DNA from 4 places in the Bradyrhizobium sp. CCBAU 11361 genome. Region 2 is predicted to be linked to each of the others. Evidence: predicted binding sites of a transcription regulator. Region 2 holds the regulator's gene; each other region holds the start of a gene.

Region 1 (7,902 bases), 130 kb from region 2:
GTAGACGTCGGGCAGGAAGTGCATCTCGATCTTGATGACGCCGTCGCCCTGGCAGGCCTCGCAGCGGCCGCCCTTGACGTTGAAGGAGAAGCGGCCTGGCTCGTAGCCGCGCGCCTTGGCTTCGGGCAGGCCGGCAAACCATTCGCGGATCGGCGTGAAGGCGCCGGTATAGGTCGCGGGGTTCGAGCGCGGGGTACGGCCGATCGGCGACTGGTCGATGTCGATGATCTTGTCGATGTGCTCGAGGCCCTCGATGCGGTCGTGCGGCGCGGCGCCCTCGCTGGCATTGTTCAGCTTGCGGGCGATGGCGCGGTAGAGCGTGTCGATCAGCAGCGTCGACTTGCCGCCGCCTGACACGCCGGTGACGCAGGTGAACAGGCCGAGCGGAATCTCGGCGGTGACGTTCTTGAGGTTATTGCCGCGCGCGTTGACCACCTTGATGGTGCGGCGATGGTTCGGCGGACGCCGCTCCGGCACCTCGACCTCGAGCTCGCCGGTCAGGTACTTGCCGGTCAGCGATTTCGGATTGCGCATGATCTCGGCAGGCGTACCTTCGGCGACGATGTGGCCGCCATGCATGCCGGCGCCGGGGCCGATGTCGAGCACGTAATCGGCGAGGCGAATGGCGTCCTCGTCATGTTCGACCACGACCACGGTGTTGCCGAGGTCGCGCAGGCGCTTGAGGGTGTCGAGCAGGCGCGCGTTGTCGCGCTGGTGCAGGCCGATCGAGGGCTCGTCCAGCACGTAGAGCACGCCGGTCAGTCCCGAACCGATCTGCGAGGCCAGGCGGATGCGCTGGCTCTCGCCGCCCGACAGCGTGCCGGAGGAGCGGGAGAGGGTGAGGTAGTTGAGGCCGACGTCGAGCAGGAAGGTGAGGCGCTCGCGGATCTCCTTGAGGATGCGGCCAGCGATCTCGTTCTGCTGCTTGTTCAGCGCCTCCGGCACGGTCTCGAACCACTCGCCGGCCTTCTTGACCGACAGCTCCGAGATCTCGCCGATGTGCTTGGTGCCGACCTTGACGCAGAGCGCCTCGGGCTTGAGCCGGAAGCCGTTGCAGGCGCCGCAGGGCACGTCGTGGAAATACTTCGCCAGCTCCTCGCGCGCCCATTCGCTCTCGGTCTCGCGGTAGCGGCGGTTGATGTTGGTGATGACGCCCTCGAACGGCTTCTTGGTGTCGTAGGAGCGCACCCCGTCCTCATAGGAGAACTTGATCTCGTCCTCGCCGGAGCCATGGAGGATCGCGTCTCTCGTCTTCTTGGGCAGATCCTTCCATTTGGTGGTCAGCGTGAACTTGTAGTGCTTGCCGAGCGCCGTCAGCGTCTGCACGTAATAGGGTGACGACGATTTGGCCCAGGGCGCGATCGCGCCCTTGCCGATGGCGAGCTCCTTGTCGGGGATGACGAGATCCTCGTCGACATGCTGCTCGACGCCAAGGCCGCCGCAGGCAGGACACGCGCCGTAGGGATTGTTGAACGAGAACAGGCGCGGCTCGATCTCGGGGATGGTGAAGCCGGACACCGGGCAGGCGAACTTTTCCGAGAACAGCATGCGCTCGGGCCCGCTCTTGTCGTGGATCTTTGCGGTCTTCTTCTTTTCCTCGGCCGGCGCCGCAGCGGGCGCATCGGCGAATTCGACGACGGCAAGGCCCTCGGCGAGCTTCAGCGCGGTCTCAAAGCTTTCGGCGAGACGCTGGCCGATGTCGGCGCGCACCACGATGCGGTCGACGACGACGTCGATGTCGTGCGGAAACTTCTTGTCCAGCGTCGGCGCTTCCGCGAGCTCGTGGAAGGTGCCGTCGATCTTGACGCGCTGAAAGCCCTTCTTGAGCCATTCGGCGAGCTCCTTGCGGTACTCGCCCTTGCGGCCACGCACGACGGGGGCGAGCAGGTACAGGCGCGTGCCCTCGGGCAGCGCCAGCACGCGGTCGACCATCTGCGAGACGGTCTGGCTCTCGATCGGCAGGCCGGTGGCCGGCGAATAGGGTACGCCGACGCGCGCCCACAAGAGGCGCATGTAGTCGTAGATCTCGGTGACGGTGCCGACGGTGGAGCGCGGATTCTTCGAGGTCGTCTTCTGCTCGATCGAGATCGCCGGCGACAGGCCGTCGATCTGGTCCACGTCGGGCTTCTGCATCATCTCCAGGAACTGGCGTGCATAGGCCGACAGCGATTCGACGTAGCGGCGCTGGCCCTCGGCATAGATGGTGTCGAAGGCGAGCGAGGATTTGCCGGAGCCGGAGAGGCCGGTGAACACCACGAGCTTGTCGCGGGGAATCTCGACGTCGATGTTCTTGAGGTTGTGCTCGCGCGCGCCACGGATCGTAATTGCGCGCAGGCTGGAGCCCGCGTTCTGTTGTTGGCGCTTCGCCTTGATCACTTCATCCATCCCGGTGGTCCCTAGGGAATCCCAAAGACGCGCAACCGCGCCAAGGGTGAAGGCGCGCTTTGCCCGGAACCGGGATCGGCGCCGATGGGGTTGTCAGCGAACGTAGGAAGAACAGCGACGGATTTCCAGTGCGAGTTGCGAATCGTCAACGGATTGTTGGCGTGCTGGCGGCATCTGGCAGCAGCAGGGCGTGCGGAACTGCGCTGAATGTACCGCCAAAACAAAAAGGCCGGCGCGAGGCCGGCCTTTCGTGACGATGTGACGTCGAAGCTCAGTACTTCGCCACGACCGGGCCGCCGAAGGTGTAGTTGAGGCGGACAGTGCCCATGTCGACGTCCTGCTTGATGCGGTCGATACGGTCGTTGACGCCGAGAACCGTAAAGCTGACATCGCGGCCGCCCATGAACAGATGGTCGTATTCGATCGCAACGGACCAGTTCGGCGCGAAGCCGAATTCGAGGCCGGTGCCGACCACGCCACCCCAACGCGTCTCACTTGCGCTGTCGATGACCACGCCGCCGAACAGGCCGTTGTATTTGGCGTGCGTGACGGCCGCGCCACCCTTCACGTACCAGAGCACGTTGTTCCAGGCATAGCCGACCTGGCCGGTGAACAGGCCGAGCGCATCGATCTTTGTCTGGTTGACCAGCGGCGCGAGCGCTGCGGGCGAGCTCGTGTTCGAGCCCTTCAGGTTGGCCCAGTCGCCCTGAGCTTCGAGGCCGAATACCCAGCTGGCCGACTGCCAGCGATAACCGATTTGGCCACCGACGAGGCCGCCGGTCGCATTGTGACAGCCCTCAGCGGTAACGGGGACGGCCACGCCGAGGACCGAGTTGAGATCCCAGCAGTTGCGGCTCGAGGCGCCGCCGCCGTTGAGGCCGATATAGAAGCCGGACCAGTTGTAGACCGAGGCCACAGCGATCGGCGCCTTGGTATAGGGGCGGGCCGCCAGGTCGGCCGCCGAGGCAGGTGCCAACGCGCTGAGTGCGAGCAAACTGGCTGAAGCCAGCACAATCCTCTTCATTTCAAATTCCCCAGTTTCGTTTCTCTTTGTCGGCAAAAAGCAGCGGACCTAACGACCCAACTGATGGCATTGCTTTACACTATTAAATCCAAAGGTTGTGTCACCGAGGCGCCACACCTCTCCAAAAACGCTAGCGAGCGGCTGGACTGGATACTTAGGCGCGAAAAACAAAAAGGCCGGCGCGAGGCCGGCCTTTCGTGACGATGTGACGTCGGTGGCGAAGCTTAGTACTTCGCGACCACCGGGCCCCCGAAGTGATAGTTCACGCCGACCTGCACGGTGTGGAAGTTGAGCGTGCCGGTGGGGAGGGCGCCCGAGAAGTAGGTCTCGCCGCCGAGGCTGCGATAGAGGTACTCGCCCTTGACCGACCACTGCGGCGCGAAGAACGCTTCGACGCCCGCACCGACGGTCCAGCCGGAGTGCCACTTGCTGTCCGACGCGGTCACGCCGAGAGCGGAGAGGCTGATCTTGTTGTCGATCCAGGCGTAGCCGCCGGTGCCGTAGAACAGGACGTTGTCGACGGCGTAGCCGATGCGGCCGCGCACGGTGCCCATTGCATCGGTCTTCGAGGTCGCGGTTGCGGTCACAACGCCGAAACCGGGGACGACAGAGGCGCCGGTCGCCGTAGCGCTGACGTCAGCCCAGGCGCCATCGGCCTCGACACCGAACACGACGTTGCCGGTCTGCCAGTTGTAGCCGGCGGTGCCGCCGACGAAGCCACCCTTCATCTTCGGGTCGCCCGAAGCGTTTTCCCAGGCGCCGCCGCCAACGATACCGATGTAGAAGCCGGTCCAGTTGTAGACCGAGGCCACAGCCACCGGAGCCTTCGTGTACGGGCGAGCCGCAAGATCGGCAGCCGACGCGGGGGCGGCAAGAGCGAACAAACAGGCCGAAGCCAACAAAACCTTCTTCATTTTCAACCTAATCCCAGTCCCAGTTTCTGTTGTGCCTTCCACGGTAGGGAAGGGCATCGGACGCTGCGGTCCAACTGATGTCGTGCTTACACCAGCAAAGCTGCAAGTTGTGTCTCTCAAAAGCCACAACAATCACAAAACGTAATGGTTACTGACTGATTGAATTGGAAGTCGCAGCAAAAAGGCCGGCGCGAGGCCGGCCTTTCGTCAGAAGACAAACTCTGCTTGCGATCAGTACCTGCCGATGATCGGGCCACCCCAACGGTAGTTCAAGCGGACGAGAGCCATATCGACGTCCTGGCGGACGCGTTCGGTCTGAACGAACGCGCCGGCGAAGTTGAAGTCGACGTTACGATCGCCAAGGAAGATGTGATTGTACTCGACGCCCACCGACCAGTTCGGGGCGAAGCCAAATTCGACACCCGCGCCGACCGTTCCGCCCCAGCGGGTTTCGTTGGCCGAACCGAAGACAGTGCCTGCACCCACGAATCCTGGCGCGACGATGAGGTCGTATCTGTCGTCCACTACGGCGGCGCCACCCTTCACGTAGAACAAAACGTTATTCCAGGCATAGCCGATCTGGCCGGTAATCAGGCCGAAGGCATCGATCCGCGTACGGTTCTGCTGACCCAGGGCAGTCGGGCTGATGTTGTTTCCGCTGAAGTCAGCCCAGTTACCCTGGCCTTCCACGCCAAACACCCAATTGGCTGACTGCCAGCGGTAGCCGACCTGACCACCAACCGTGCCGCCGGATGCGTCATGGCAGCCATCGGTGACCAGCGTGCCGACCACCGGTGTCACGAAGTCCCAGCAATTGCGGCTCGTACCCCAGCCACCGTTGATGCCGATGTAGAAGCCGCTCCAGTCGTAGATGGCGGCGACCATCGGCGGGGGAGCCTTGGTATAGGGGCGTGCAGCGAGATCCGCCGCGCTTGCGGGAGCCGCCAGGCTCAACGCCATTGCACCGATTGCACCAATCAAAATCTTATTCATTGCAGTCTCCCCAGTTTCGATCCGCTTCTTGAAATTTCCCGAAGCGGCCAATCAGGCGCGACGCCCATATGAACTTAATTCCAAGGCAAACGTAGCTTAAGCGGGAGGCAGAGTCCGTCGCCGAAATGCAACAGTCGCAAGGCAACTGCAACGTGTGTAACTTGATGAATGTTAAGTGCCTTTGGTCGTTTGCGGGAACCGGGAAAAGTTCCATCCAGCGCAAACTATGGTTCCATTCAGCGCAAACTATTTGGGCAGCACGTGGGTACCGTCCGGCCCAAACATTTCGCACGCGCACGAGCAGGAACAAATCTGGAACGGACCGGTGGCCGATGCTATATATGGGGATAACCTGAGGGCTGATGGGCTGATCGGTCCGCGCAAGCGTATAGGGTCGCCTCAACAGGTTGCAGAGGACCGCGGGGCGCGGTCGGGCCTTATGAATTCAGCGGCATTCGGAGTGGAGAGCGGCGATGGCGGGAAGCGTCAACAAAGTCATTCTGGTTGGAAATCTCGGCAAGGATCCTGAAATCCGCCGCACCCAGGACGGGCGGCCGATCGCGAATTTGAGCGTCGCGACCTCGGAGACCTGGCGCGACAAGAACAGCGGCGAGCGCAAGGAAAAGACCGAGTGGCATCGCGTCGTGATCTTTAATGAAGGGCTCTGCAAGGTCGCCGAGCAGTACCTGAAGAAAGGCGCCAAGGTTTACATCGAGGGCGCGCTCCAGACCCGCAAATGGACCGACCAGAGCGGCGTGGAGAAGTACTCCACCGAAGTCGTGCTCCAGGGCTTCAACTCGACGCTCACGATGCTCGACGGCCGCGGCGGCGGGGGAGGCGGCAGCTTCGGCGAGGAGCCGGGCGGCGATTTCGGCTCCTCCGGTCCCGTCAGCAGTGCGCCGCGCCGCGCCGTTGCTGCCGGTGGCGGTGGCCGCAACAGCGACATGGACGACGACATCCCGTTCTGAGCGTGGGGATAGATCGAAGTGAGTTTCGATCTGTTTGTCGATCGGTTCGAGAACGGACAATCGATCGGAGCAAGCACCGAGGAATTCGAGCGAGTTTTCGGGCCATTCGAGGTCGAAAGAGACGAGACTCGCTCGTTTCGGCGCCTTCGGTTTAGTGATCGGGGCGAAGCCGACGCCTACGTCAGCGGCGCTGGCGCCTGTATGTTTAATCATTTCGGCGGCGAAGAATTCTTCGAGCGCCTGTTTGAATTTCTCACCGAGACGGGCCGCGTTGCATACTGGCCCGGCGCAGACTGCGCGGCCGCAGTTGCGAACCCGATATCCCTTTCCCAGCTGCCGGCTGACATGCGGCGGAGCCTGCGGCCCGCTGTGGTTCACTCGCACTCCGAACTGATGCTGAGGATTTTAGCCTAGCCAGCAAATGTGTGGTTATTCAGCGTCGGGTCACTCGCGGCAGTCTCATTCGATCTGGCAGTATTGCTTGCCAATCTTTTGACGAAGCTTGGAATTCTAGCCTTCGTTGAGGTTCAGCTTGAGCTTTTTGACGCCGCTCGATGTTAGTGATATTAACTTCATGTTAATGATATTTACATCGCATGCGCCGGCGCGGTTGGCGCGATGATTGAAGGGCCCACTCATGAGCCTCGCGCCGCTGCTTCAGGCTGCTCCAGCGATCCCGCTGCATGCCTTTGCCGCCATGGCCGCCCTGGTGCTCGGCCTGGTCCAGTTCGCGGCTCCCAAAGGCACGCTGCCGCACCGGACGATCGGCTGGATCTGGGTGGTGCTGATGGCGGTCGTGGCCGCCTCCTCGTTCTGGATCCACCAGATCCGTCTGGTCGGACCGTTCAGCCCGATCCATTTCCTGTCGATCTTCACGCTGGTGGTGCTGCCGCTCGCGGTATGGCGGGCGCACACCCATCGCGTGGCCGATCACCGGCGCATGATGATCTTCATCTTCGCCGGCGCGCTGGTGGTGGCGGGCCTGTTCACGTTGCTGCCGGGGCGCATCATGCACCACGTGATTTTCGGGGCGTAAGGGGCGGTTTCGGGCGGCTCGTCCGGGCCCCGCCCAGGGCGGTGCCGGAGAGGGCGTAAGTCTCTGGAAAAACAGTCGGAAAAAGCGCTTCCCTTTACCCCCGCAAGGGTGGTTATCAGGGGCTCGATGCGCTATATGATTCCCAGATAAAACCTCACCGGATTTCCCCTTGGCTGACGACGACGACAAGCCCGGCGACCAGCCGGCGCAACCCTCGGATATTCGCCCCGTCTCCATCTTCGAGGAGATGAAGAAGTCCTATCTCGACTACGCCATGAGCGTGATCGTGGCGCGGGCGCTGCCCGATGCGCGCGACGGTCTGAAGCCGGTGCATCGCCGCATCCTGTACTCGATGAACGAGCAGGGGCACACACCCGACAAGAAATACGTCAAGTCCGCCCGCGTGGTCGGCGACGTCATCGGTAAGTATCATCCGCACGGCGACCAGTCGATCTACGACGCCATGGTCCGCATGGCGCAGGACTTCTCGATGCGCGTGCCGTTGATCGACGGCCAGGGCAATTTCGGCTCGGTCGACGGCGATCCCCCGGCCGCCTATCGATACACCGAAGCGCGCCTGAC
Region 2 (7,902 bases):
TTCAGGCCGTCGGTGGTCTGCTCGTTGAACGAGGTGACGCGGATATAGCCGATGTCGCCGTTCTCGACGTGGAAGCGGACTGGCCGCACATGGATGATCTCGCGAGTGATCGCAATGTCGAGCGGCGCGTCGGCGCCCTTGCGCACGATGGTGAGCTTGGTCTTGGTGTCGACCGGGCCCTTCATCTTGTTGACGGCCTGCTCGAGCGTCATGCCCTGCACGGCATCGCCATCGATCTTGCTGATCAGGTCGCCGGACATGATGCCGGCCTTGGACGCCGGCGTGTCGTCGATCGGCGAGACGACCTTGACCAGGCCCTCCTCCATCGTGACCTCGATGCCGAGCCCGCCGAACTCGCCGGAGGTGGTCTCCTGCATCTCGGTCCAGGCCTTGTCGTTCATGTAGCGCGAATGCGGATCGAGCGAGGTCACCATGCCGGTGATCGCGCCTTCGATCAGCTTGGCATTGTCGGGCTTCTCGACATAGCTCGCCTTCACGCGCTCGAAGACTTCGCCGAACAGGTTGAGCTGGGAATAGGCATCATCTGCGCTCGCTGCCGCCCGCGCCGCCCACACGCCGCCGTGCGGACTGGCTACCAGAAGGGTCAAACACGCTCCCGTGAGCGCGCCCAGGGGGAACAGCAGGGATTTCCGCATGGATAGGCTTGCCTTTTTGCTTTAGCGGTTCTCTTGGGGCTTGGGAGGCGCCATGCAAATGGCGATCCAGCTCGCTTCTCACAATACCATTCTGGTTTCTTCAAGGCCGGGCGGCCACGCCGGCGGATACACGGTAAAAATCCCTTCGCCCGGACCTAAACTTTTGGCAACGTTCCGAAACCGTTTCGCGCAATGCGGCAATCGGTCGACCGACCCACGCCTCGCAGCTATGCGATTTTAGGATGGTTTTGGAGAGCTGGACGGGTTAGGCGATGAAACAAGGCTTCAAATTCTCGGGAGGATAATAATGAACGAAGCACCCCGCATCCGGCCGGAAAGGAACGCCGAACTCGGCGCCAGCAGCGAGCCGTTCCAGAATCTGCACGAATTCATCCGGAAGGCGCGCGCCAACCTCAACCAGAATGCCTGGGACTATATCGTCGGCGCCGCCGAGACCGAGACCACGATGCGCCGCAACCGGATGGCGCTGGACGAGATCGCCTTCCGCCCGCGCGTGCTGCGCGACGTGCGCAAGGTCGATGGCTCCGTCGAGCAGTTCGGCCGCAGGATGCGCCTGCCGGTGGTGCTCGCGCCGGTCGGCGCGCTCGAGATCTTCGACCCGGATGGCGCCGCGAGCGTCGCCCGTGCCGCCGGCACCTTCGGTGCGGCACACATGCTGAGCTCGGTGTCCGAGCCCGGCCTGGAGAAGACCGCCGAGGCCGCTCCCGATGCGCTGCGCCTGTTCCAGCTCTATGTGCGCGGCGACGACGCCTACGTCGCCGATGTCGTCAGCCGGGCCGAAAAGCACGCCTACGCCGCCTTCTGCCTGACCGTCGACACCGCCCATTACAGCCGTCGCGAACGTGACATCGCCAAGCGCTACGTTCGCGAGAGCCGCCTGCGCGCCACCGGCGGCGAATTCCAGAAGGGCCTGGAGTGGCGGTCCGTGAAGATGATCAAGGACAAGTTCAAGATTCCGCTGATCCTCAAGGGTATTGCCACCGCCGAGGACGCGCTGATCGCGATCGATCACGGCGTCGAATGGATCTACGTCTCCAACCATGGCGGCCGCCAGCTCGATCACGGCCGTGGCGCCATGCATGTGCTGCCTGAGATCGTCGAGGCCGTGAAGGGCCGCGCCAAGATCATGGTCGATGGCGGCTTCGGCCGCGGCACCGACATCGTCAAGGCGATCGCGGCGGGCGCGGACCTCGTCGGCATCGGCCGGTTGCAATGCTGGGCGCTGGCGGCGGCCGGCGAAGCCGGCGTGACGCGGATGCTGGAGCTTCTGGAGGACGAGGTGCTGCGCTGCCTCGGCCTGTTGGGCGCCACCTCGTTCGCCGAGGTCAACAAGTCCTGCCTGCATCAGGCGACCGCAACGAATGCGCCGAGCGTGTTCAGCGCGTTCCCGCTGTTCGACCACGAACCTTACCGATACTGATCTGAAAGGATGCAATGACCTCGCTCTCTCCCGGCAGCGCGGATGCGCTTTTGTTCGATCTCGGGCGTGTCGTGCTCGACATCGATTTCTCGAAGGCGATCGCCTGCTGGGCGGGACATGCCGGCTGCAAGCCGGAGGCGATCGTTGCCCGCTATGTGCGCGACAGCGAGGCCTATCGGCTGCACGAGGTCGGCAAGATCAGCGACGAGGACTATTTCGCCTCGCTGCGCGCCTCGCTCGGGATCGGCATCTCGGATGCGCAATTCCTCGAGGGCTGGAACGCGATCTTCGCGGGCGAGATGCCTGATATCGCGGAGTTGTTGCCGCGCGCGGCGAAGCGCATGCCGCTCTACGCCTTCTCCAACACCAACCGGCCGCATGTCGACCATTTCTCGAAGGAATATGCCGGCCTGCTCGGCCATTTCCGCGAGCTTTATCTGTCGTCCAGCATCGGCCTGCGCAAGCCGGACGCAGCGGCATTCGACCATGTCGTGGCGGCCATCGGCGTGCCCGCCAGGCGCATCGTGTTCTTCGACGACCTCGCCGAAAACGTCGAGGGCGCGCGGGCGCGCGGATTGACCGCGGTGCATGTGACCTCGCCCCGCGATGTCGGCGATGCGCTCAAAGCGCTGGGAATCTGATCGAGATACAGCGGCCTGCGGGTGAAACCGGGGAGTTCCCCGGAACCGATTTGGCCAGAGATCAGGAACCAAATCGCTTTGTACATTTTTATACAGAGTTCCGGGAACGGAATGCCCGCTTCCGGACTCTTGAGTCCGTTGGGACTTCTACGGACGGACGCATCATCGTGTTGGGCAAGACCTACCTCACCAAGCAGGCCTCTCTCCTGCTCGAATTCGCCAGAACGACGTCGGATTCTGACCTTTCCGCCAAGCTGATCAGCAAGGCCGCCGACCTGAAATCCCGGGCCGATCCGCTGCCCGACAAGGATCAAGGGCCCAAAGCTCCCGACGTGGCGCCGGACGCCCGTCCGGACCAGCAAACCGGTCGTTGACCGATGCTGGCCGTGGCTCTCGTCATTGTCGTCTTTGCCATGGCCACACTCGTACCGGTCTTTCTGATCGTCCGGACCATGCCGCGCCGCACTTTGCGTTCTCCATAGAAGGGCGGCCGAGCGACAGGATGAATTATCCCGCTTCGTCGCTGTTTTGCCTCTGCGCCCGCACTCGGATAGAACGTTCCCCGTTCATTCGCCCGAACGTGCCCAGCAGGAGTCTTCCCCGTGGCCTTGATGCCGGTTTCTGACGCGCTCGCCGCGGTGCTGGCCGGCGTGAAGCCGCTGCCTGAAGAGATGATTCCACTCGACGAAGCCTACCACCACGTGCTCGCGCGCGACGTCGCGGCGCGGCGTACCCAGCCGCCGGAGGCGATGTCGGCGATGGACGGTTACGCCGTGCGCGCGGCCGATGCGGCCAAGGTCGACGCACAGCTCACCGTGATCGGCGAGGTCGCGGCGGGCGGCCGGCCGTTCGCGGGAGCAGTCGGCGCCGGCGAAGCGGTGCGAATCTTCACCGGCGGCGTCGTTCCCGCTGGCGCGGACGCGGTCGTGATCCAGGAGGACACGGTCGCCGAGGGCAAGCGCATCACGATCAAGGAAGCCGCTATCGCCGGTCGGCACATCCGCCCCGCCGGCGTCGACTTCCGCGAGGGCGACGTGCTCCTGCGCATGGGAACCCGGCTCACCGAGCGCGACCTCGCACTCGCCGCCGGGATGAATCACCCGCACCTCCCCGTCCGCCGCCGTCCGAAGGTCGCGATCCTCGCCACCGGCGACGAGCTGGTGATGCCGGGCATCAGCCCGGGTCCCGGCCAGATCGTCTATTCCAACGGCTACGCCCTGCACGCGCTCGCCCGCCAGGAGGGCGCAGATACCGTCGATCTCGGTGTTGCCGCTGATACGCTGGAGGCCACCACCGCCGGCATCCGCCGTGCCCGCGAGAGCGGCGCCGATGTCCTGATTACGACCGGCGGCGCCTCGGTCGGCGACCACGATCTGGTCCAGCAGGCGCTGAGGGACGAAGGCATCGCGATGGCGTTCTGGAAGATCGCGATGCGGCCGGGCAAGCCGATGATGCACGGCCGGTTAGGAGCGATGGGTGTGATCGGCCTGCCCGGCAATCCCGTGTCGTCCTATGTGTGCGCCTTCCTGTTCATGGTGCCGTTGATTCGCGCTCTGTCGGGCCGCGCGGTGATTCATCATCGTCGCGAGCGCGCCGTGCTCGGCCGCGAGGTCGGTGCCAATGACCAGCGCGAAGATTACCTGCGCGCACGCCTGGAGCGGCGCGACGACGGCACGCTTGTCGCCCTTCCCGTCAATCATCAGGATTCCTCGCTGCTTGCGAATCTCGCTGCGGCACAGGCACTTCTCGTGCGCGCGCCGTTCGCGCCCAAGGCCGAGGCCGGCACGCCTTGCGAGGTGCTGCGACTGCCCGCCTGAACCCGCAGGTCGTGCGCGTTCCGCGAACTTTGTCGCGTTCACGGTAAATTAAGCAGTTGCGGAACACATATCGAACATATAGTGTCCGTTCATGATTTGTTTCGAGCATCTAGCGGCTCGCCGCTGAATTCACCGTCTCGGAATCGAACGACATCAACCGGGGGATTTGGTCGAGATGTTAACGCGCAAACAATACGAGCTTCTGCGATTCATCAGCGAGCGTTTGAAGGAAAGCGGCGTGCCGCCCTCCTTCGACGAGATGAAGGACGCGCTCGACCTGCGCTCGAAGTCAGGCATCCATCGCCTGATCACCGCACTGGAGGAGCGCGGCTTCATCCGGCGTCTGCCCAACCGGGCCCGCGCGATCGAGGTGATCAAGCTGCCCGAGCTCCAGGCCGCCGCCGGCAACCGGCGTGGCTTCACGCCGAGCGTCATCGAGGGCAATCTCGGCAAGGTGCGAGCGAGCTCCAGCGCCTCCGTGGACGAGGGCGAACGCCCCGTTGCGGTGCCGGTGATGGGCCGCATCGCGGCCGGCACGCCGATCGAAGCGCTGCAGACCCGCAGCCACACCATCAGCGTACCGCCTGACATGCTCGGGTCGGGCGAGCACTACGCGCTCGAAGTGCGCGGCGACTCGATGGTCGAAGCCGGCATCCTCGACGGCGACATGGCGCTGATCCAGCGCAACGAGAGCGCCGACACCGGCGACATCGTGGTGGCGCTGATCGACGACGAGGAAGCGACGCTGAAGCGCTTTCGCCGCCGCGGTGCCTCGATCGCGCTCGAGCCCGCCAATGCGGCCTATGAGGTCCGCATCCTGCCGCCCAACCGGGTGAAGATTCAGGGCAAGCTGATCGGCCTTTACCGCAAGTACTGAGCGCGCTCCGCCGGTTGGCGACCCGCGCGTTGACGATTGGAGCGGACGATTGTCCGCTCCGGCTGGATAGTCTTTCTGGTTTTGCACAGATTATCCGGCCCCTCTCCAGCGGTACATCCTCGGGCACGCCGCACGAAGCCCTCATCGCTTCGCGACGCTGGAGATCGAGGAGACCATCATGCGCAAGATCGTTTTGAGCGCCGTCACGATCACGCTGATCGCAGCATCAGCGTCGCAAGCCTTCGCCGCACAGTCACACCATGTCCGCAAGGCAGCGCAGACGACGACGAGCGAGCAATTGCGCAATGCCCGCAACGCCGTCGCGAAGCCGTCGCAACCCGCTGGCAATATTCGGGCTGGTCGGCACCTGCTGGTCGCTGACGGGGACGCACGCCAAATGCACAGAAGCGGACTTTGTTCCTCGTGCATTTGAAAAAGATATTGTGATGGCAGCCTGCGGATCTAAGTCGCAGATTTGCCTACAACCGAGAAGACGCTAACATGCTTCCACTCTGATAGGGGCTAGTGCCTCCGAAGGAGGCGCGGGTCGCTATCCCTGAATGAGGAGCACCCGATGTGTGACTACAGTCTGCATGCCGTCGCGACGCGTCCCGCAGAAGTCGGCGAGACGATCGTCACGACCACTTTCCGAGGCACCTCGACGCGCGGCTTCGCCTCTGAAGCCGACATGTCCGTCGCGGTCTGCCTGCTGCCGGGGACGGAGCTCGCCTTCGCCGACAACGTCCGCTACGACAATCGCTGGATCTGGACGCGCACCATCAACTCCCGCGTCGGCAAGTTCGGCAAGATCGATCCGCACATTCCCGATCGCCATCACGACGCGATCGAATTCCCCGACGGCAAATACGTACTGGTGACGCAGCTCGTCGAAGGCCAGCGCGCGACCGTGCTGCAGTTGCCGGTGACCCAGCCCGTCGGCGAGCGCGAGCACAAGCCGCAGGTCATCGCCGATGGTCGGCCGACCATCACCCGCCTGCCGATCGGCTGAGGCAGCTCCCCCGGCTCACGGGTCGGGGCCAGCATCGAAATCGCCATCGCCGGCCGTGGCCGGCGACGTGGTGCGGTTTGCGTCCTGAGAATCCAATCCGCGGAGATCCCCCGCGCCTCCCCGTCGCACGAAGTTTGCGCGGCTCTGCCTGAATTTTGAACGTCCACTCCGCGGCCAGATCGCCGATGCTGTCACTGGCTTGAGGCGGCGGACACGGTCGATGAAAACCTTCATTCGCGTCGTTGAACTCTGGGTGCCGGACCGGACGCGCATGCGGCTGGAATTCGGCGGCGGCCTCTATGGCGAAGGGCTGTCCGCGTTCAAGGCCGTGAGCGAGAATTTGCGTTTCGGATACGACGAGGGCCTTCCCGGCAAGGCCTGGGCCAGCGGCCATCCCGTGATCCTCACCAAATTCGCCAACTCCTATTTCAAGCGGACCGATCAGGCGCTCGCGGCCGGCCTCACATGCGGCGTGGCGGTGCCGGTGTTTTCAGGCGAATTCTTGCAGGCCGTCATGGTGCTGTTCTGCGGCGACGACGAGGCGCATGTCGGCGCGATCGAGCTCTGGCACAATGACCCCGATATCTCCCACGAGATGGGGCTCGTCGACGGCTACTATGGCACCGCCGACATGTTCGAGTTCAACTCCCGCCACACCAGGTTTCCCCGCGGCTTCGGCCTGCCCGGACGCACCTGGAAAGCGGGCCTGCCGCTGATCATCAAGGACCTGCACAACGCCAGGAGTTTTCTGCGCTGGGAAGACGCCGCCGAGGTCGGCATCAATCTCGGCGTCGGCGTGCCCTATCGGACCGGCGTCGACCAGACCTGGGTGCTGACTTTCCTCTCCGCGCAGGCGACGCCCATTGCGCGACGCTTCGAGATCTGGGTGCCGAACGAGGCCCGTTCGGCACTGGTCTTTCGCGCCGCCGATTGCAGCGCGCAGACCGACCTTGCCGCGCTCTACGCGGACAAATCCATCGCCAGGGGCGACGGCAGCATCGGCGGAGCCTGGGCCACCGGTATGCCCGCACTCAACGACGATCTCGCGCATGACGGCTCAGCCGCGGCCGCCGAGGCTCGCGCGTCTGGACTGAGCCAGATGGTGGCCCTGCCGGTGATCGGGGCCGCCGGGCTCGACGCCGTGCTGGCCTGGTACCTGTAGCCTGTCCGTTCAATCCTCAGCCTGCATGTCCGCCTCGGATGGCGTCGCATCCCGGTTGCGGGGAGCAGCCGCCTGCGGCGCGAGGCTCGCGCCGAAATCGCCCTCGCCGGCGGTCGCCGGCGACCACGGACGGTCGGTGCTTCTCGCCTTCACCGCCTGAACCGCAAAGCCGTCGCCGCGCCGTGTCAGCGCGAGCGCGCCTTGGGCGGCGAGACGCTGCCGGTCGACCACCATCGCCGCACAATCCGGTGGCGCCGGCCGCGCCGTCACCACCAGCGCGGTGCGGCTGCAATCGTCCG
Region 3 (7,902 bases), on a different contig from region 2:
GTCGGGTTGGTCAGTTCCCGGCTGACCAAGAGGAACTTGACGAGGCTGCAACCACGAGCTGTCCAAATGAAAGAGGCCGCCAGTTGAGGCGGCCTTTATTTCCTGGGTCTGAACAAAATTGCACATGCAGGATCGCCGAAGCAGTCCATGCTCCGGTGATGACCGCGAAAGGGAAAAAGCTCACCCATGAAGAGTTCGCCTCTTTGCTCACGGTCGGTAATGCGTCTGCAAACGGCGCTGCGCCTGCGATCCCTGCCAAACATCGCGCCCGATTGATCGCGCTGGGCTACATGGTCTTTCTTCAGGGCAGGCTGCGAATGACCACGCCGGGACGGATCCGGATCTATGCCGGGCAACTCGATAGCTGAGGCGTGCCTTGCGTCTACGCTGGCTTTGGCGGTTGAAGCCCCGGCGATGTAAGCCATTCGCTCATGTGCGAGCCGGTCTCGGCTTGTCTGGCTTTGCGGAGGAGGGTTTCGCGCTCAAGGCCGTGCGGGAGCTTCTTGGCTTGCTCTCTTAATCGTTCGGCTTCTCGGGCCAGGCGCTCTTCGAGGGACAGGGTGTGCTTGAACCTGCGACGATGTTGCATGACTCGCCTCGTGGCTTACGGGTCCTAACCGTTGGGTTTGAGTTCTAGCGATCTTAATATGCAGACGCGCCGCGTTCTGTTCCAAAGTGAACATTTCACATTTCATGGTCTTCTTCTGGCGGAACGGCCCGGCCTTTATTCGTTGCACCTCAAACGGGTTAATCCAAACTCCTCAGGAATAGGTTGGCCTGTCCCAATTGGACACGGATGCCCCTTTTGAGCAGTCACGGTTTCCCGCTAACGGGCATAAGCTGAATTGGCCCACCGGACGGATCCAGCCCCTAATCCGGGGGAGCGGGGCGGCCCTACCGCGCACCAGCGAGGCGGGGCCGCTGCGCGTGGGGCTCCCGCTTGCAAATCCTGATTAAGCCGATTGCCCCATCGCACCGGGATGGCGCCCTGGTGCATGTTGATGTGCATGGGCCGGCGGTAGCCTTGGCTGGCCCGGTACCTTGGCCCCAGCTCGCCGTTCCCTTGAGTTGGGGCCTTTTGCTGCGCTGCCCCCGACGTTTCGCACGGCGTCCCATGCGAGGCCGGCCAATGCGCGGACGGCTTCTTCCTGGGCCGCGAGCAGGCCTTGCACTACGTCGATAGCCACCGCAGGCGCTCTCGAAAATGCGGGGCGGGAGCGCGTCGCTCTCAGCCACCGGCGCCTGCGAGTTGGCCGCAGCGTTCAATCCGGTGGTTGCAGCCCGGGCGAATTCAGCCACTCGCAGATGTGAGCGCCGGTCTCGGCTTGCCGGGCTTTGCGGATTGTATGCTCACGTTCGATACCGGGTGGAAGCGATTCGGCTTCCTCACGGAGTCGTTGCGCTTGTTCGGCCAGGCGCTCTTCAAGTGACGTGGTTTGCTTGAGACGGCGTCGCTGCATGGCGCTGCTCCATTCCAGAGGAGGCGGGAGCGCTAAGGGCGTTCTCATCACCGATGAAAGCCGAGGGCCGCGCGGTGATGGTATAGCCTGACATGTCCGCTGCCGGACATCTGGTCAATCTTGACCACCTCGGGAAAAGTTGGCGAAAGCAAATCAGGCCACTGCGATTTTCAAACCGGCCTTGGCTGGCCCGGCACCTTGGCCCAGCTCCCCGGTCCCTCTCGCGTTGGGGCCTTTTGCTATCCGTAAATAAAAACGCCGCCCGCTCAAATATAGCGCGGGCGGCGGCTTTCCAGCCCCAGGGGGGATGATGCAAAACCCCGGTAATGCTTTGTCTGCACGCTCCGTGCCAAGGTTCATTGTGCTGGAGCGGGACATCTTGATGCCGATGGAGCTCCAGAGGGACCCGAACGTCGTTCAGCTTGGGGCACCAGAGGATCAAATACGGACAGCACCCCACATCCGGGTGCTGTCCCAATTAGGACACCCGCAGAGGCAGATCGGGCCATTGGGAAGTGTTGGGGCGGGAGCCGTTAGGAACGATCGTTGGATTGCCAGGTTTTCCCGGTGCCCTTCCCCAAGGGTACCCCGCCGGCCCCAGCTCAACGCCCCCCTAATCCTGCGAGCTGGGGCCTTTTTCGTTCAAAGAGGCCGCCAACCGAGGCGGCCTTACTTCGGCGGATGTAGCTCGCTGTTGAGCCAGCCCTGCACTTGTTCAGCTTTCAGGGGGTCAGGGTCGAACGTCGCGATCTTATGGTCGGATTGCCATAGCTCTATCGCGTCGTTTTCCACCAGGGACTTGGCCCGTTCCTTGGCCGCGGCATCATCCGCGCATATCAGGTCGAGGCGCTGTTTGATGTGCCCATCCTCGCCAATCACATAGGCTTGGTACTCAGGCATCTGACGGCCCTCAGCAGCCGCGATGAATGGAACCCATTAAATGCTCTTGTTCCATTCCTTGCAAGGTTCGCTACATGTTCTTTGGGATTAAATACGATCTGTCCCAAAGGTTGGCCTGGACCTGAATTAGGCGTGAAGGCGATGATGCGCCTGTCCAGGGACAGGCACGATTTCTGGGAGAAGATGGATATCGCCTATCTGAAGTTGAACGACGCCAATCTGCTTCTGCCGTTCGACGATCTTCCCAGGCTAGGGAAGCCCAAATGAAAGAGGCCGCCAACTGAGGCGGCCCTTGTTCTTGAATTTTAAACGGCCCCAAGAGGGGGCCGCCAACCCGTCTGGCGGGTTTTCCTCCAGCAGTCGGGGGGGCACCTTTCGGCTGGAGACGCGAGCAAACGCGCCGCCAAGCCGATTGTTCCCCAAGGTGTTCTCTTAGCGGAACGCCCCGGCCTTTATTCGCTACACCCAGAACGGGTTAATCCTAAACACGCATGAACAGGTTGTGGCAGTTCGCGAACAAAATAGGACACTTCCGAATTCAGCTTAGGACACTAGGGGTTAAATACGGACAGTACCCAAATCCGTAAAAGAACATATTGCGAACTTGGAACAAATGGGGTACATTGCTTTTATCGCCGGCCCGCCTCGCCAATCGTTTGTCCCCCTAGCGAATCCTCGCCATAAGGAGCACGACCCAATGTCCGCAACTGCCCTGCGTATCGTCGAAGGATCTTCCATGGACAAGAGTAAAGCTCTGGCCGCCGCGCTCTCCCAGATCGAGCGCCAGTTCGGCAAGGGTTCGGTGATGAAGCTGGGCAAGAACGACCGGTCGATGGATGTCGAGGCGGTGTCGTCCGGTTCCCTCGGGCTCGACATTGCGCTCGGCATCGGCGGCCTGCCGAAGGGGCGCGTCGTGGAAATCTACGGGCCGGAATCCTCGGGCAAGACCACGCTGGCGCTGCACACGGTGGCGGAAGCGCAGAAGAAGGGCGGCATCTGTGCCTTCATCGACGCCGAGCACGCGCTCGACCCGGTCTATGCGAGGAAGCTCGGGGTCAACATCGACGAGCTGCTGATCTCGCAGCCTGACACCGGCGAGCAGGCGCTTGAGATCTGCGACACGCTGGTGCGTTCGGGTGCGGTGGACGTTCTGGTGGTCGATTCGGTCGCGGCGCTGGTGCCGAAGGCCGAACTCGAGGGCGAGATGGGCGAATCGCTGCCGGGCCTTCAAGCGCGGTTGATGAGCCAGGCGCTGCGCAAGCTGACGGCGTCCATCAACAAGTCCCACACCATGGTGATCTTCATCAACCAGATCCGCATGAAGATCGGTGTGATGTATGGCTCACCGGAAACGACGACCGGCGGCAACGCGCTGAAGTTCTACGCCTCCGTCCGCCTCGACATCCGCCGCATCGGCGCGATCAAGGAGCGCGACGAAGTGGTCGGCAACACCACGCGCGTCAAGGTGGTGAAGAACAAGCTGGCGCCGCCCTTCAAGCAGGTCGAGTTCGACATCATGTACGGCGAGGGCGTTTCCAAGATGGGCGAGATCCTCGATCTCGGTGTCAAGGCCGGCATCGTCGAGAAATCCGGCGCCTGGTTCTCCTATGACAGCCAGCGCCTCGGCCAGGGCCGCGAGAACTCGAAGGCGTTTTTGAAGGCCAACCCTGACATCACCGCCAAGATCGAGACCGCGATCCGCCAGAACTCCGGCCTGATCGCCGAGCAAATCCTGGCCGGCACGCCGGAGCGCGACGCCGACGGCGAGGAGCCGACGGAAGAGTAGGTTTTAACGCGGAAAGTTTTTCGCGAGGAGCGGGCGCTGATGACGTTGAGTTGCCGACGTCTTCGGCGCCCGTTTCGTTTTGCGTGGGGGTGGGTGCGTCGACGATGAAGCGCATGATCCTGATCAGTTCGTCCGGCGTCGGTCTCACCTATGCCGATCGCGCCGACATGGTTGTTCCGCTCATCTTTCGGTTCGTGTCGGGACCGCTGCCCACGTCGCACCACCTCGGGACCTACCTCACGGGAGGCTTTTTCAGAGGCGATCCGGAGGTGCGTTGGTCCGATCTTGTTGCGCGGTCTCCCGAGACGGGTCTCGCGCACAAGGAGCTCCCGCTGGACTGGTTCTGCAAGGCCTACGGCGTCGATGTCATCGAGCTGTGGTTTGATCCCAGCCCGAATAATCAATTGCAGTTGATCTGGATCCTCGACTATCTCCGCGCCGAACCCTACATGGCCGAGCGCCTGAAATTGCGACTGGTCGATTTCGATTTGCTCGGAGCAGACGTCGCGGGGCTTCGCGAGCGTACCGTGCGGGCGCTCGATGTCACGGAGCACGACTTTGAGATCGCCCGCACGGCCTGGGAGGCCTACCGGGCGCCAACGCCGGAGCTCTGCTCCGGGCTCCTGCGCAGGGATTTGCCCAGGCTGCCTTTCCTGAAGCCGGCGATGGAAGCATTGTTGGCAGAACTGCCGTCACCAATCACCGGATTGGGCGCGACGGAAGCGCGACTTCTCGAACTGATTGCGAGGGGACACAACCGTACCAAGGAGCTGTTTCAGCCGGGCGGCCTGCTCGAAACACGCGTGTTCGACCAGTGGGAGCTCGGCCCTTTGCTCGAAGGGCTCGCGTCCGGTCCGATGCCGGCGGTCGCCGGCCTCGATTCGAAGCTCGCGACGCTCGCCCCGCACGATGCGCGCGGTCGCAACGCCGCTTTTCGCCGGAGCCGGCTGTTGCTGACGGACTTTGGCAAAGCGGTGCTTGCGGGCCGAGACAATTTCCGCAGCCACAATGCGATCCGGCGCTGGTGGGGCGGCACGCTCCTGACCAACGAACGGCTTTGGTGCTGGAATCCGCAAAGCCGTTCGCTGGTGGCGCCTTAAGCCATTACTCCGCGGCTTCCGCGTAGTCGCTCACCGGCGGGCAGGAGCACACCAGGTTGCGGTCGCCATAGACGTTGTCGACGCGCCCCACAGGGCTCCAGTATTTGTCGGTGCGCGAGACGCCGTCGGGGAAGCAGCCCTCGGCACGTGTGTAGGCGCGATTCCACGCATCGTCCGCGATGTCGTGCACGGTGTGCGGGGCGTGACGCAACGGCGAGGCCTCGATCTTGAAGCGGCCGGCCTCGACCTCGGCGATCTCTTTGCGGATCGCGATCATCGCGTCGCAGAAGCGATCCAGCTCGGCCTTCGATTCCGATTCGGTCGGCTCGATCATCAGCGTGCCCGGCACCGGGAAGCTCATGGTCGGCGCGTGGAAGCCGTAATCGATCAGGCGCTTGGCGATGTCGTCGACGGTGACGCCGCTGGTCGTCTTGAGGGCGCGGGGGTCGACGATGCACTCATGCGCGACGCGGCCCTTCGCGTTCTTGTAGAGCACCGGGAAATGCGCATCGAGCCGTGCTGCAATGTAGTTGGCGTTGAGGATCGCGATCTCGGTGGCGCGCTTCAGCCCTTCGCCGCCCATCATCAGGATGTAGATGTAGGAGATGGTCAGGATCGAGGCCGAGCCGAACGGCGCCGCCGAGACCGGGCCGACCGGTGCATCCGTCTGCGTTGCGGGATGGCCCGGCAGGAACGGTGCAAGATGCGCCTTCACGCCGATCGGGCCCATGCCCGGGCCGCCGCCGCCATGCGGGATGCAGAAGGTCTTGTGCAGGTTGAGGTGGCTGACGTCGGCGCCGTAATCGCCGGGCCGGGACAGGCCGACCTGCGCGTTGAGGTTGGCGCCGTCGAGATACACCTGGCCGCCATGGCCGTGCACGACGTCGCAGATCTCGCTTATGTGCTCCTCGAACACGCCGTGGGTCGAGGGATAGGTGATCATCACCGCGGCGAGGTCATTCGCATGCTTGTCGGCCTTGGCGCGGAGATCATTGACGTCGACGTCGCCGTTCTTCTCGCAGGCGACCACCACCACATCCATGCCGACCATCGCGGCCGAGGCCGGGTTGGTGCCGTGGGCGGAGGAGGGGATCAGGCAGATCTTGCGGTGCGTCTCGCCGCGCGCGGCGTGATAGGCGCGGATCGCCAGAAGCCCGGCATATTCGCCCTGCGCGCCGGAATTCGGCTGCAGCGAGATCGCGTCATAGCCGGTGATGTCGCACAGCCACTTTTCCAGCCGCGCGAACAGCGCGTGATAGCCCTTGGCCTGCTCGCGCGGGGCGAACGGGTGCAGGGAGCCGAATTCCGGCCAGGTCAGCGGCATCATCTCGGTGGTCGCGTTCAGCTTCATGGTGCAGGAGCCGAGCGGGATCATGGCGCGGTCGAGCGCGAGGTCGCGGTCGCTGAGCTTGCGCATGTAGCGCAGCATCTCGGTCTCCGAGCGATGCGCGTGGAACACCGGATGGGTGAGGAACGCGGTCGTGCGCTTCAGCGCCTCCGGCAGCGCCTCGCGCGTGGTCGCGTCGATCTCGGCGTAGGCGAGCGTGCCGCCGAAGGCGCGCCAGACCGCCTCGATGGTCGCGGGCGTGGTGGTCTCGTCGAGCGCGATGCGCAAAGCCGCCTCACCGACGCCGAGATTGATCTTCTCGGCAGCCGCGCGCGCGACGATCTCGGCACGCTTGCCACCGGCATCGACGCTGAGCGTGTCGAAGAAGTTTTCGCTATCAGGCGCAAAGCCGAGCTTGCGCAGGCCGCTAGAGAGCACGGCAGCGCGGCGATGCACCTGGCGCGCGATCTGCGCAAGGCCTTCGGGGCCGTGATAGACCGCATACATCGCGGCGATCACGGCGAGCAGCACCTGCGCGGTGCAGATGTTGGAGGTCGCCTTCTCGCGGCGGATGTGCTGCTCGCGGGTCTGGAGCGCGAGGCGGTAGGCCGGCATCCCGCGCGAATCCACGGAGAGGCCGACGATGCGGCCGGGCAGCGAGCGCTTCAGCGCATCGCGCACCGCCATGTAGGCCGCGTGCGGCCCGCCATAGCCCATCGGCACGCCGAAGCGCTGAGCCGAGCCGATGGCGATGTCGGCCCCGAGCTCGCCGGGCGAGGCGAGCAGCGTCAGGGCCAGCAGGTCGGCGGCAACGATCGCGAGGGCGCCCTTGGCCTTCAGCGTCGCGATTGCGGGCCTGAGGTCGCGCACTGCGCCCGAAGAGCCCGGATATTGCAGCAGCGCGCCGAGCACGTCGGCCTTGTCGAGCTCGGTGAGAGGATCGCCGACGATCAGTTTCCAGCCGAGCGGCTCGGCGCGGGTGCGCATCACAGCTAACGTCTGCGGATGCACGTCCTTGTCGACGAAGAAGGCCTTCGCTTCGACCCGCGAGTGCCGCTCCGCCAGCGCCATCGCTTCGGCTGCCGCGGTCGCCTCGTCGAGCAGCGAGGCGTTGGCGACGTCGAGCCCGGTGAGGTCGCAGATCATGGTCTGGAAGTTGAACAGCGCCTCCAGCCGGCCCTGGCTGATCTCCGGCTGGTACGGCGTGTAGGCGGTGTACCAGGCCGGATTCTCCAGGATGTTGCGCTGGATCACCGCGGGCAGGATCGTGCCCGAATAGCCCTGGCCGATCAGCGAGGTGAAGACCTGGTTTTGGGCAGCGAGCTCGCC
Region 4 (7,902 bases), on a different contig from region 2:
AGAACGCCGAAGCGAAGCTTCGGCTATGGCGCCGGATGAGGGGTTGCCTCAACGAATTCAGAAGTAAGAGCGTCACACGCGGTGAGATACCCCTCACCCGTCTCGCCGCTTCGCGGCGAGCCACCCTCTCCCGCAAGGGGAGAGGGGAAGACAACCCTACTTCGGCAGCAGGTTCTTCAGCTTGTCGACGTCGCGCACGTTCATCTTGAAGCCGCCGGGCATGACGATGTCGCCGGGCTTCTGATCGGGCTTGCAGGCGCCCAGCCATTTCGCTTCGAGCGTCATGCTGGTGTCGCGTCCCGCCGTGCCGGCAGCGCCGCCTTGCGCGTGTGACGAGGTCTTCACCGTATAGGCCGAGTTGAAGTCGCCGGTGATCTCGGCATGCGAGGTGGTGCTGATGCCGGCGACGCTGCACTCGGAATCGCTGACATAACCGGTCGCAGTCTTCTTGATGTCCTGCTTGGCGCAGATCTGCTTGGCCATCGGGGAGACGTTGTTGTTCATCTCCTTGTCGACGGTCTCGTCGGTGCAGTGCTGCATGGTCATTTCCGGCATCGCAGAGCCGCTCCTGACCATCTTCAATTCCCACAGGCCGGCCTTGCGCACCGGCAGATCGTCGGCAGAGGCGCTGCCGGCCGACAACACGAAGCAAGCGGCCGAGCCGAGCAAAGCAAGTTTGCGCGTCATGTGGGAAGCTCCCGGCTGAGAGATCGCTGCGTTACGAAAACGCCTCAGTACAGCGTGCGGATCGGCTGGTTGGCGGCGCCATAGGGCACCCAGCGGCAGGAGAACGAGATGTAGCCGCCCTCATAGGCCTGCACGCCGAGGAATTTGACGACCTTGCCGTAGCGCGCGCAGTGATCGACCGCGACCTGCCGCGCATCGACCTGGGTGGCCATCGAATAGGCGATGATGCCGCCGGTGTCGTTGCCCTTGAACGGAGGCACCGGAAGGAGATCGGCGCGCGCCGGCTGGCTCGCCATCATACCCAGGGCAAGAAGGCCCGCGGCCGCAATGATTCGCATTCCCGTTACTCCAATTGGTTGGCGCCAGTTTACGGTGCCGGGACGGAAGTGAAAAGAACTGAAGCCCTGTCGGATGCGACGTTATGGTCAAGTCCTGGCCAAGTGTTGCCGCGCTGCACTTGACCTCACCCGCCCTTCGCGGCACCGTCCGACCTTCGCAGATCATTCTGTCTGGATTGCCCATGCGCGCCTCGCCCCCCCTGAAATCGCTCCGCTTTGCCGCCGTGCTCGGCCTCATGTTCGGGGCGCTGTCGCTCGGTGAGGCCAGGGCGGCCAATCCGCTGGAGCTGAACTTCTGGCTGAGCGGACCGCGCTATGACGGCGGCGTTGCCGATTGCGACAAGGCGCTGCCGACGATCGCCACCCAGTTCTGGGAGAAGGAAAGCTCCTTCTGGAACTCCTCGTTGAAGATCACCGGCTTCTCCGCCGTGCGCGAGACCGCGTTCCGGCCCTGGCAGTCCGACAACATTCCGCGCCGCTATTGCACCGGCGAGGCCATGCTCAACGACGGCAAGGTGCGCAAGGTGCATTTCTCGATCATCGAGGATGGCGGCTTCGCCGGTTACGGCAATGGTGTCGAATGGTGCGTGGTCGGGCTCGACCGCAACTGGGCCTACAATCCGGCCTGCCGCGCCGCCAGGCAGTAATTCGACAAGCCCTGATTCGGACCGAGCCAGCGGCTTGGCGGGGGCGGCCCGTATTTTGTTCTTGAAATGTTCTTATCGCCTGCTAGGCTCGATTGCACAGTCTAGTTGAGGGGCGTCGCCATGTTTCATTCCAGATTGCACTCGTTCTCCCGCCTGATGATCTCGCTGGTCCTTGCCCTGCCCCTTGCCGCCGGGCTGGTTTCGCTGACGGGCGCCGCGCAAGCCCAGGACAGGCGGCAGAACGCGCCCGGCGAGTTCGATTTCTATGTGCTGTCGCTGTCGTGGTCGCCCTCCTTCTGCGAGGAGGCGGCCGAGCGCGGCGGCCGCTCCCAGACCCAGTGCAGCGGCCGGCCCTATGCTTTCGTGGTGCACGGGCTGTGGCCGCAATACGAGAACGGCTTTCCGGAATATTGCCAGCGGCCGGCGCCACGGCTGAACCGCAGCATCGTCTCCTCGATGCTCGATCTGATGCCCGCACCGGGCCTGATCTTCAACGAGTGGGACAAGCACGGCACCTGCTCGGGGCTCGCCGATCGCAGCTATTTCGAGACGATCCGGAAAGCGCGTGCCGCGATCAAGATTCCGGCCGAGTATCTCGACCTGTCGCAGGCCAAGACCGTGGCGCCGGCGGAGGTCGAGGAGGCCTTCATCAAGGCCAATCCGGGCCTTAGCAGCGCCGCCGTCTCGGTGACCTGCAACCGGACGCGGCTTTCCGAGGTCCGCATCTGCCTCAGCAAGGACCTGCAATTCCGCGCCTGCGAGGAGATCGACCGCCGCGCCTGCCGCCGCGACCAGGTGACGATGCCGCCGATCAGGGGTGGGTAGCTAAATCAGCTCCGTCATTCGGGGGCACGCGACTTGTCCGCCGAAGCTCGAAGAGCGAAGGCGGAAGCGTGACCCCGGAATGACGGGAGTTACTTTCATCGCGCGATGTCGTAACTCTCCGCGATGAACTACCGTCACGCCTTCCATGCCGGCAACTTCGCCGATGTCATCAAGCACATCGTGCTCGCGCGCATCCTCACTTACTTGCAGGACAAGCCGGGGGCGTTCCGCGTCATCGACACCCATGCCGGCGCCGGCCTGTACGATCTCGAAAGCGACGAGGCGCGGCGCGGTGGCGAATGGCTGACCGGCATCGCGCGGCTGATGCAGGCGCGCCTGTCGAACGAGACCGCCGCACTGACCAAGCCCTATCTCGACATCGTCCGCGCCTTCAATCCGAAGGGCGAGCTCAAGGCCTATCCGGGTTCGCCGCTGATCGCGCGCGGCCTGCTGAGGCCGCAGGATCGCCTCGTCGCCTGCGAGCTCGAGCCGAAGGCGCGCAAGGCGCTGATCGACGTGTTGCGCCGCGACGAGCAGGCCCGCGTGGTCGATCTCGACGGCTGGGTGGCGCTGCCGGCCTTCGTGCCGCCGAAGGAACGGCGCGGGCTGGTGCTGATCGATCCGCCGTTCGAGGCAAAGAACGAGTTCGAACGGCTGGGCGAAGCCTTCTCGGAGGCTTTCGCAAAATGGCCAACCGGTATCTATGTAATCTGGTATCCGGCCAAGAGCCGGCGCGCCACCGACACGCTGGCGCAACTCGTGGCGCGGCTCGCAGCCGCAGCAAAGCCGCCGGGCAAATGCCTGCGCCTCGAATTCAGCGCCGCGCCGCAACTGGACGGCGCAGCCCTCACCTCCACCGGACTGCTGATCGTCAATCCCCCTTACACGCTGCACGGCGAGCTCAAGACGATCCTGCCCGAGCTCGAAATGCCGCTCGGCCAGGGCGGCGCTGCCAGATTCCGATTAGAGGTGCCGAGGCCGTAACACTCCGGCATTCTTGGGAAAAATATGCAGGAGCCGTAGTCAATCTGCAAAGAACCGTATTATGCTATTTCCGTGACTGGCTTTGCGTTCCGCTTCCGCGAATGGTTGCGGCGGAGTGAAGGCCTAAGAAAGATCCGGCCGGACCAAAAGGTCCGCCCAAGGATGGCCAGCTCCCGGGCTCCGTACGGCCCGGTCATGTCGTGACGTGAGTCTGCGTCGCGACGGAGGAGCAATGAGGGGGAGTTTCCCGATGGCCATGACGGGAACGGTCAAGTTCTTCAACGGCGAGCGCGGCTACGGCTTTATCAAGCCGGATGACGGCGGTCGCGATGTCTTCGTTCACATCACTGCTGTGGAGCGAGCGGGACTGAAGGACCTTGCCGAAGGACAGCGTATTACTTTCGAAGTCGAACCGGACAAGAAAGGGAAGGGACCGAAGGCGGTCAATTTGGTCATCCTTTCCTAGCGGGCCTGACTCAAAAAACCTGGCGCAAAAAAAGTCCCGGCCGCGAGCGGCCGGGAGGTTATTGTCCGGTATTTTCTTATTTGGCTATCAGAAGTGATAGTTCACGCCTGCGCGCACAACGCTGGCGCTATAGCCGTTTGACACGCCTGTGATTGCGAACTGACTCGTCGACAGATCGATGTAGAGATATTCGAGCTTGGCGGTCCAGTTGGGCGCGAAGCCCACTTCCGCACCGGCACCGATGGTCCAGCCGGCGCTCGTGTGCGACTCGGTCCAGCCGAAGGTCTGCGCACGCAGCTCGCCGAAGGCGAGGCCGGCGGTGCCGTAGAGCAGGACGTTGCTGAAGGTATAGCCGGCACGGCCGCGCAGAGTGCCGAACCACGGATTGGAGAACTTCCACGGCGCGAAGGTGTCATCAGCGCCGGCGGCCTGGATATCGCCCTCGACGCCGAACACCCATGGACCGTTCTGGAAATTATAGCCGGCCTGCACACCGCCAACGAAGCCGGAGGGCTTTACGGGTGAGTTACTCACCGACCCCCACTCATAGCCGAGATTGGCACCGAGATATGGACCGGCCCAGCTATAGGCATTGAGCGGCTGATTGACGGTATAGGGCGCACGCTGCCCGTAATTGAGATCGGCGGCCTCTGCCGAAGCTGTCCAGCCTGCGGCAACCAACACGGCCGCGCCCACAACGAGCCTCTTCATCACACACTCCAACGCAACTGCCGTAAACCGGTGCGATGCCCGCGCCGCCGCGCCGGGCCACGTCGCATGGTTACGGAACCAAGACCTTTTCGCGTAAGATTTATCGAGAGTTTTAAGTTAAAGCGCTGTTAAGACCCGTTACCGCGCGCTTAACAGACTTAAGGAAGCGTTATCGGGAACCGCGCCCGCCATCCTGTGCGTGCAGCATGGCCGGAACTTCAAATCGGCATCCCCAGCGCCTAAATTCGTCCCATGGTTCACGATTCCACCGACAATCCGGACGACGCTCGCGCACCCAAATCCAGGCGCGGCATGGCACCGGACACCCCGTCCCAGGAGACGGCACCGCCGGACCTCGATCCCGCCACCACAGGCGGCGACGACGAGGACGATGCGCTTCTGCCCGATATCCTGGAAGAGAGCGGCGCGGTCGGCGAAGAGCCGCTGGCGACGGGCCATGAGGCAATCGAGCGCGCAGTCCGGCTCGCGCCGACCTCGCCCGGCGTCTATCGCATGCTCAATGCGAATGCCGACGTGCTCTATGTCGGCAAGGCCAAGAACGTCAAAAAGCGCCTGTCCAACTACGCGCGCCAGAGTGCGCCGCAGCCGGCGCGCATCCTGCGCATGATCGCCGCCACCGTGACCGTGGAGATCGTCTCGACCAACACCGAGACCGAAGCGCTGCTGCTGGAAGCCAACCTCATCAAGCAGCTGCGGCCGCGCTTCAACGTGCAGCTGCGCGACGACAAGTCGTTTCCCTATATCCTGATCACCGGCGACCATTGGGCGCCGCAGATCCTGAAACATCGGGGCGCGCAGACCCGCCCCGGCCGGTACTTCGGCCCGTTCGCCTCCGCCGGCGCTGTCAACCGCACCATCACGGCGCTGCAGCGCGCGTTCCTGATCCGCTCCTGCACCGATTCCTTCTTCGAAAGCCGCACCCGGCCCTGCCTGCTCTACCAGATCCGCCGCTGCGCCGGTCCCTGCACCCGCGAGATCGATTTCCCCGGCTACACGACCCTGGTGCGCGAGGCGACCGACTTCCTCTCCGGCAAGAGCCATGCGGTGAAGCAGGAGCTTGCCGGCGAGATGGAGAAGGCGGCCAATGAGCTCGAATTCGAGACCGCGGCGCTCTACCGCGACCGCCTCGCCGCGCTGTCGGCGATCCAGTCGCAGCAGGGCATCAATCCGCGCACGGTGGAAGAGGCCGACGTGTTCGCCATCCACCAGGAGGGCGGCTTCTCCTGCGTCGAGGTGTTCTTCTTCCGCACCGGCCAGAACTGGGGCAACCGCGCCTATTTCCCGCGGGCGGAGAAGACCTTTACGCCCGAAGAAGTGCTCGGCTCCTTCCTCGCCCAGTTCTACGACGACAAGCCGCCGCCGAAGAACATCCTGCTCTCGCATGAGATCGAGGAGAGCGAGCTGCTTGCCAACGCGCTGTCGATCAAGGCCGGGCACAAGATCGAGGTCACCGCGCCGAAGCGTGGCGAGAAGAAGGAACTCGTCGCCCACGCGCTGACCAATGCGCGCGAGGCGCTGGGCCGGAAGCTCGCGGACACCGCGACGCAGGGCCGCCTGCTCGACGCCATGGCGACGACGCTGAGCCTGCCGCATGCCCCCAAGCGCATCGAGGTCTACGACAACAGCCACATCCAGGGCACCAACGCGGTCGGCGCCATGATCGTCGCCGGCCCGGACGGTTTCGTGAAGAACCAGTACCGCAAGTTCAACATCAAGTCGGAAGGGCTCACGCCCGGCGACGACTACGGCATGATGCGCGAGGTGCTGGAGCGCCGCTTCAAGCGTCTCATCAACCCGCCCGAGGAGGGCGCCAAGGTCAAGGACGACGATTTTCCGCAATGGCCCGACCTCGTGATCATCGACGGCGGCCGCGGCCAGCTCAATGCCGTCCGGGAGATCTTTGCGAATCTCGGCCTGACCCAGGTGTCGCTGATGTCGGTCGCCAAGGGGCCGGACCGGGATGCCGGCCGCGAGACCCTGTTCATGCCGGAGCGCGAGGCGATCAAGCTCGAGCCGCGCGACCCCGTGCTCTATTTCATCCAGCGCCTGCGCGACGAGGCCCACCGCTTCGTCATCGGCTCGCATCGCAAGCTGCGCAAGAAGGACATCCGCGAGGCCGGTTTGCAGGAGATTCCGGGCATCGGCCCGTCACGCAAACGTGCCTTGCTGCATCATTTCGGAACCCTGAAGGAGATCGAACGGGCCTCGATCGCCGATCTCGGCAAGGTTCCGGGGGTGAGCGCCGAAAGCGCCCGCAGGATTTTCGAGTATTTCCATCCCCAGCCGGGGTGAACTAAAGGGGGCCGTGGTCTTATGGTCGTCGCATCCCGCACCCCATTTGGGGAGCGGAACGGTTGACCTTCGGGCCACAGCGGTATTGGTAGGACGGATGAACATCGCCACGACACGAGGGACGACCAGCCGCGCGATGTCCCTCCCGAACATCCTGACCTATGGCCGGATCGCCGCGATCCCGGTCGTGGTCGGGTGCATCTATGCGCAGTCGATTCTGGATCAGCCGCTGTGGCTGCGCTGGGTCGCGGTCGCCATTTTCATCGCGGCAGCAGTCACCGATTACCTCGACGGCTACTACGCGCGGATCTGGAATCAGCAATCGGCGTTCGGCCGGATGCTCGATCCGATCGCCGACAAGCTGCTGGTCGCCTCCTGCCTGCTGATGCTGGCCGCCGACGGTATCATCCATGGCTGGTCGCTGTGGGCCGCCATCGTGATCCTGTGCCGCGAGATCCTGGTCTCGGGCCTGCGCGAATATCTCGCCGCGCTGCGCGTCAGCGTGCCCGTCACCAAGCTTGCCAAGTGGAAGACCACGGTCCAGCTCGTCGCCATCGGCTTCCTGCTCGCGGGCGAGGCCGGCGACCAGGTCGTGCCTGTCGTGACCCAGATCGGCCTCTTGCTGCTGTGGGCTTCGGCGATCCTCACCATGTACACCGGCTACGATTATTTCCGCTCCGGCATCCATCACCTCATCAAGGAGGATGAGGTATGAAGGTGAAATATTTTGCCTGGGTGCGCGAACGGGTCGGCAAGGCCGAGGAGACCGTCGAGCCGCCAGCGACCGTGCGCACCGTGGAAGAGCTGATCGCCTGGCTCTCCGGCCGGAGCGAGGCCTATGCCTACGCCTTCGAGAAACCGAAGGTCATCCGCGCCGCGATCGACCACGCCCACGTCAAGTCGGACGCCGCGATCGCGGGCGCCCGCGAGA

Evidence for each region. The regulator LexA, encoded in region 2, represses DNA repair genes until DNA is damaged. The targets are predictions, from matches to a motif close to TGTTCNNNNTGTGTTCNG.
Region 1: XI08_RS36015 (single-stranded DNA-binding protein) is a predicted target of LexA. The motif match lies at 5,619-5,636, and genes of this name have one in related genera.
Region 3: recA (recombinase RecA) is a predicted target of LexA. The motif match lies at 2,948-2,965, and genes of this name have one in related genera.
Region 4: XI08_RS09050 (ribonuclease T2) is a predicted target of LexA. The motif match lies at 1,729-1,746, and genes of this name have one in related genera.

What each region holds. Positions count from the first base shown of each region.
Region 1 covers NZ_LBJZ01000195.1:104,513-112,414, reverse strand. Annotated here, with positions in the region: gene uvrA (excinuclease ABC subunit UvrA) at 1-2,385, opposite strand, end outside; gene XI08_RS36030 (outer membrane protein) at 2,657-3,409, opposite strand; gene XI08_RS36025 (outer membrane protein) at 3,634-4,323, opposite strand; gene XI08_RS36020 (outer membrane protein) at 4,555-5,316, opposite strand; gene XI08_RS36015 (single-stranded DNA-binding protein) at 5,790-6,284, shown strand; gene XI08_RS36010 (hypothetical protein) at 6,303-6,698, shown strand; gene XI08_RS36005 (DUF2306 domain-containing protein) at 6,922-7,320, shown strand; gene gyrA (DNA gyrase subunit A) at 7,490-7,902, shown strand, end outside.
Region 2 covers NZ_LBJZ01000195.1:230,809-238,710, forward strand. Annotated here, with positions in the region: gene XI08_RS36625 (S41 family peptidase) at 1-656, opposite strand, end outside; gene XI08_RS36630 (alpha-hydroxy acid oxidase) at 964-2,097, shown strand; gene XI08_RS36635 (HAD family hydrolase) at 2,112-2,738, shown strand; gene XI08_RS36640 (hypothetical protein) at 2,906-3,112, shown strand; gene XI08_RS36645 (molybdopterin molybdotransferase MoeA) at 3,341-4,555, shown strand; gene lexA (transcriptional repressor LexA) at 4,731-5,432, shown strand; gene XI08_RS36655 (hypothetical protein) at 5,611-5,865, shown strand; gene XI08_RS36660 (hypothetical protein) at 6,007-6,441, shown strand; gene XI08_RS36665 (GAF domain-containing protein) at 6,662-7,603, shown strand; gene XI08_RS36670 (ComEC/Rec2 family competence protein) at 7,613-7,902, opposite strand, start outside.
Region 3 covers NZ_LBJZ01000190.1:83,284-91,185, forward strand. Annotated here, with positions in the region: gene XI08_RS30410 (hypothetical protein) at 159-368, shown strand; gene XI08_RS30420 (hypothetical protein) at 1,263-1,460, opposite strand; gene XI08_RS30425 (hypothetical protein) at 2,130-2,360, opposite strand; gene XI08_RS30430 (hypothetical protein) at 2,493-2,627, shown strand; gene recA (recombinase RecA) at 3,058-4,146, shown strand; gene XI08_RS30440 (hypothetical protein) at 4,260-5,246, shown strand; gene gcvP (aminomethyl-transferring glycine dehydrogenase) at 5,251-7,902, opposite strand, start outside.
Region 4 covers NZ_LBJZ01000026.1:15,355-23,256, reverse strand. Annotated here, with positions in the region: gene XI08_RS09065 (DUF3617 domain-containing protein) at 157-687, opposite strand; gene XI08_RS09060 (hypothetical protein) at 732-1,025, opposite strand; gene XI08_RS09055 (hypothetical protein) at 1,208-1,672, shown strand; gene XI08_RS09050 (ribonuclease T2) at 1,793-2,497, shown strand; gene XI08_RS09045 (23S rRNA (adenine(2030)-N(6))-methyltransferase RlmJ) at 2,621-3,481, shown strand; gene XI08_RS09040 (cold-shock protein) at 3,732-3,947, shown strand; gene XI08_RS09035 (outer membrane protein) at 4,035-4,658, opposite strand; gene uvrC (excinuclease ABC subunit UvrC) at 4,911-6,971, shown strand; gene pgsA (CDP-diacylglycerol--glycerol-3-phosphate 3-phosphatidyltransferase) at 7,069-7,686, shown strand; gene moaD (molybdopterin converting factor subunit 1) at 7,683-7,902, shown strand, end outside.